DNA from 2 places in the Burkholderia sp. MR1-5-21 genome. Region 1 is predicted to be linked to the other one. Evidence: predicted binding sites of a transcription regulator. Region 1 holds the regulator's gene; the other holds the start of a gene.
The links. Region 1 encodes FliA, which starts transcription of late flagellar genes. Its sites were predicted from a motif close to CTAAAGTTTNNNNNNNNNNNGCCGNTA; they were not measured.

Region 1 (2,466 bases):
GCCTCGAGAATCGTCGCGGTGACGGGCGGCCCGGCGGGCGTCGGCTGCACGTCGACCGTCGTGAACCTCGCCGCCGCGCTGACGGCGCTCGGCAAGGACGTGCTCGTCGTCGACGAGCGCGCCGACGTGCACTCGGCTGCCGCGACGCTCGCCGGTGCGTGGCTGCGCGACGGCGCGCGCGCGCGGGTCGCCGGCGGCTTCGCGGTGTGCGCGGCGGCGCGGCTCGCGCGCGCCGGCTACAGCGACGCGCAGCTGAGCGATTTCATCGACGGGGCGGCCGACATCGTGCTCGTCGATGCGCAGCTCGGCACGGACGGCGCATTCTCGGCGCTCGCGCGCGAAGCGCATGACGTGCTGATCGTCACGCGCGTTGCCGCGCAGGCGATCACCGAGGCGTACGCGTGCATGAAGCGGCTGCATTTCGCGCACGCGATCGCGCAGTTTCGCGTGTTGACCAACCACGTCGGCAGCCAGGCCGATGCGAAGACCGCGTACGACAACCTCGCGGGCGTCGCGAGCCGCTACCTGGCGGTGTCGATCGGCGACGCCGGCTGCGTGAGCGCCGATCCGCTCGTCGAGCACGCGCGCGAGCTCGTGCGCACGGCGGTCGACGCGTTCCCGACGTCGCCGGCCGCGCGCGACTACCGGCAGATTGCCGCCGACCTGCTGTACTGGCCGCTGCGCCCGAGGCCGGGCGCGGGCCCGGTCCGCGCGGGCGGCAGCACGTCGTTCGAGGCAGGTGCGGCGCACGCCGCGTGAGCGCCACCGGAAGGAGAGAGCCATGATGTACAACGCTCAAGGAAAGATTTCCCAGGCCGACGTGCTTGCGCAATACGCGCCGCTCGTGCGCCGCCTGGGCCTGCAGCTCGTCGCGAAGATGCCGGCGAGCGTCGACCTCGACGACCTGATCCAGGCGGGGATGATCGGCCTGATGGACGCGGCCGGCCGCTACAAGGAAGACCAGGGCGCGCAGTTCGAGACCTATGCGACGCAGCGCATCCGCGGCGCGATGCTCGACGAGCTGCGCAGCAACGACTGGCTGCCGCGCAGCCTGCGCAAGACGTCGCGCGAGGTCGAGCATGCGGTGCACCGGGTCGAGCAGCAGCTCGGGCGGGCGGCGAGCGAGGCGGAGATCGCGCAGCACCTGAACATGCCGCTCGACGAATACCAGGGCATGTTGCAGGACCTGCACGGCAGCCAGCTCATCTACTACGAGGATTTCGACCGCGCGGCGGACGACGAGCCGTTCCTCGACCGCTATCGCGTCGATCATGCCGATCCGCTGTCGGCGCTGCTCGACGAGCACCTGCGCGAGGCGCTCGTCGAAGCGATCGAGCGGCTGCCGGAGCGCGAGAAGCTGCTGATGTCGCTGTACTACGAACGGGGTCTGAATCTGCGCGAGATCGGCGCGGTGCTCGAGGTCAGCGAATCGCGCGTGTGCCAGCTGCACAGCCAGGCGGTCGCGCGGCTGCGCGCGCGCCTGCGCGAGCAGGCGTGGGTCGGCGCGGAATCCTGACCCTTTCAAATGCATGCGCGGCGGGTACGCAATCTTCCCGCCGATTTGCTACAATCCCTCCCGTTTTCCGAGGAGCGTTGCGACGGACGATCATGCGTTCGCCAGGCTCGGAAGGCTTCACCAAGCGGGCAGGGCCGCGGCGCATCGCGCCGGCCGCCGCTTCCTGAACGGCGCTCACGTCACCATTTTCTAGAACTTTTTTAGAAAGGAGGGCGTGATGAGCGCCATCATCGATTCCCAAGCTACCCACGATTACCTCGTCGCCGACATGTCGCTCGCCGGCTGGGGCCGCAAGGAACTGAACATCGCCGAGACCGAAATGCCGGGCCTCGTGCAGATCCGCGACGAATACAAGGCGCAGCAGCCGCTGAAGGGCGCGCGCATTGCAGGCTCGCTGCACATGACGATCCAGACGGGCGTGCTGATCGAGACGCTGAAGGCACTCGGCGCGGACGTGCGCTGGGCCTCGTGCAACATCTTCTCGACGCAGGACCACGCAGCGGCCGCGATCGTCGAAGCCGGCACGCCTGTGTTCGCGTTCAAGGGCGAATCGCTCGACGAATACTGGGAGTTCTCGCACCGCATCTTCGAATGGCCGAACGGCGAGTTCGCGAACATGATCCTCGACGACGGCGGCGATGCGACGCTGCTGCTGATCCTCGGCTCGAAGGCCGAGAAGGATCGCTCGGTGATCGCCAAGCCGACCAACGAGGAAGAAGTCGCGCTGTTCAAGTCGATCGCGCGCCACCTCGACATCGACGCGAACTGGTACTCGACGCGCCTCGCGCACATCAAGGGCGTGACCGAAGAAACCACGACCGGCGTGCACCGCCTGTACCAGATGGAAAAGGACGGCCGCCTGCCGTTCCCGGCGTTCAACGTGAACGACTCGGTCACGAAGTCGAAGTTCGACAACCTGTACGGCTGCCGCGAGTCGCTCGTCGACGGCA
Region 2 (2,466 bases), on a different contig from region 1:
CTACTTCCTCGGCTCGGGAATCGCGATGTACGTGAACTGGCAGATCTGGACGATCGCCGGCCTGTGGTTCGGCGCCGCGTTCCCGGGGCTCCAGTCGCTCGGCCTCGATTTCGCGATGGCGGCGACCTTCATCGCGATCGTGGTGCCGCAGCTCGGCACGCTGCGCTTCTTCGCGGCAGCCGCGACCGCCGGCACGCTCGCCTATTACTGGCAGGGCTGGCCGTACAAGCTCGGCCTGCTCGGCGCGGTGGCAGCCGGGGTCGTCGTCGGCGTCGCGCTCACGCTGCTGCACGACCGCGCGCGCGCCGGCTCGCGTACGGAGGCCGCATCGTGAACTACGCGCTGCTGATCCTCGGAATGGCCGTCATCACGTATGCGATCCGCTCGACGCTGTTCCTGTTCGGCGAACGGCTGACCTTCCCGCCGCTCGTGCGTACCGCCCTCGGCTTCGTGCCCGTCACCGTGCTGACCGCGATCATCGTGCCGATGACCGTGTCGCCGCACGGCGGGACGGCGGAGCTCACATGGCGCAATCCGCAGCTCGTCGGCGCGCTCGCCGCCGTGCTGGTGTCGGCAACGACGCGCCGGCCGCTCGTGACGATCGCCGCCGGGCTCGCGGTGTTCTTCGTCTGGCAGGGCGTCGTGCTGCCGCACGGCTGGCTGCCGGGCTGAACGGCGCGCCCGCCGGCACGTGCATCCGCGGCCGCCTCGTCCGGATGCCGCCTTGCCTGTGTCACCCACTGACCGCGCGGCGCGCGCTTCGGCGCGTCCCGCTCAAGTTTCCCGCCCGTGCGCCGATAAACGGTTGAAGACCCGCCATCAGCCCCGGCGCAGATCGGTTCGTCGACGCTGCGCCCGTACCGGCGCACGCAGTCGGCTCCGGCACCCGCGGGCCGCCATCGAGACGATTCATGGGCCAGATCACCCTTTCCCTCAAGGACGACACGCTCGCGTCCCTGCGCAAGGACTACGACGCCTTCGTGCGCGTGTCGCTGAAACTCGACCCGCAGTTCGCGACGCCGTCGTTCGAGGACTTCCTGCGCGCAAAACTGCTCGACAACATGGTGCCGCTGACCGAGCACGCGGTGCAGCGGATGCTGGAGGGCGGCCAGTATGCATGGGCGAAGCGCACGCTCGACAAGGAATTCCCGGACGTCGTCGCGATCCTGATGCGGCAGGCCGGCGAATTCGGCTTCGGCTTCGCGTCGCGCTCGGAATGGACGCCCGACGAACTCGTGAAGGCATGCCGCGACTGGTCGAAGGCGATCGTCACCGAAGCGCAGGGCGAGGCCAGTCTCGTCGACCCGCTCGCCGCGCAGATCAAGAGCGCGGTCCTCGACATCCAGGTGCTCGAGGAACAGATGCAGACGCCCGCGTGGCGGCTCGCGGAATCGCTGCGGCAACGGATCTACGAAGCGAAGCTCGCGTGCGAGATGAGCATCGGCAGCACCGCGCGCGACAAGCTCGGCGAGTTGCGCGGGCTGTTGCGGCTCGGGCTCGCGCACGGCTCGTTCCAGAAGCAGGAAGCGCAACAGATCATGGAATACCTGCGGCTGCTGAAGCCGGAGATCTTCGTCGAAGAACCGTACGACGTGTTCGCGCGCCTTGCCGCGTGGCTGCGCAGCGTGTTTGCGCCCGCCCAGCCTCGGACCGCACAAGGCAACGCATCGGAGCAGCGCCGGCCGTGATCGCACGCCGGCCGCAATGAAAGACGGCCCGGTCCGCGCGAAGCGAACCGGGCCGCCGGATGGCCGCCGTCACGACGCGCCTTCCGGGGCGACCGTCGTGCCGGCGAACGAACGCCGCTTACTGCGCAGCGCCCTGGGCCGAAGCACCGCCCTGCACGCCAACCGACGCGCCGCCCTGGGCAGCCTCGCCGCCTTCGGCCGCTTCGCCGGCCTTCGCCTTTGCGGCGCCGACATGGCTCTTCGTCGACTTCGCGGCGTGCTTCACGTGCTTCTTCGCCGAATGGACAGCCGACGATGCGGTGTCCTTTGCGTCATCGGCCGCCGAGCCGACCGCGCCGGCTGCACCGTCGACCGCATTGCCGAGGCCGCTGCCCGACGCATTCGCGCCGGCCGCGCCCTGCGCACCTGCGCCGATGCCGGCAGCCGGCGTCTGCACCTGTACGCCGGCACCTGCCGCACCCTGCGCGCCTGCACCCGTCTGCGCGAATGCAGCCGAGGTCGCGAACGCCGTCACTGCGGCACCGATCAGCATCATACGAATCTTGGACATGGCAATCCTCCTCAAGAAGTTGTTGGCGCGGGCCGCATCGGTGCGGTCCGTCGCGTACCCCGCCGCAACACGCGGCAGGTACGGCTAGAGACCCGGCCCTTGCGGCGTGGGTTCGCCGATCTCGCAGACTGTTACCCACCGTTTCATTTGCTGACGAATGGCTCACACTCCTTAACATCTCGCGCTGGCACATTGTTGACTGGGACGTGATGTGTCCGCGCTCGCCTG

Region 2: ACV229_RS19885 (DUF4088 family protein) is a predicted target of FliA. The motif match lies at 774-800, and genes of this name have one in related genera.

What each region holds. Positions count from the first base shown of each region.
Region 1 covers NZ_JBSAXD010000003.1:15,242-17,707, reverse strand. Annotated here, with positions in the region: gene ACV229_RS04705 (nucleotide-binding protein) at 1-759, shown strand, start outside; gene ACV229_RS04700 (RNA polymerase sigma factor FliA) at 782-1,516, shown strand; S-adenosyl-L-homocysteine riboswitch at 1,580-1,699, shown strand; gene ahcY (adenosylhomocysteinase) at 1,731-2,466, shown strand, end outside.
Region 2 covers NZ_JBSAXD010000014.1:35,008-37,473, reverse strand. Annotated here, with positions in the region: gene ACV229_RS19895 (AzlC family ABC transporter permease) at 1-334, shown strand, start outside; gene ACV229_RS19890 (AzlD domain-containing protein) at 331-672, shown strand; gene ACV229_RS19885 (DUF4088 family protein) at 912-1,688, shown strand; gene ACV229_RS19880 (hypothetical protein) at 1,807-2,238, opposite strand.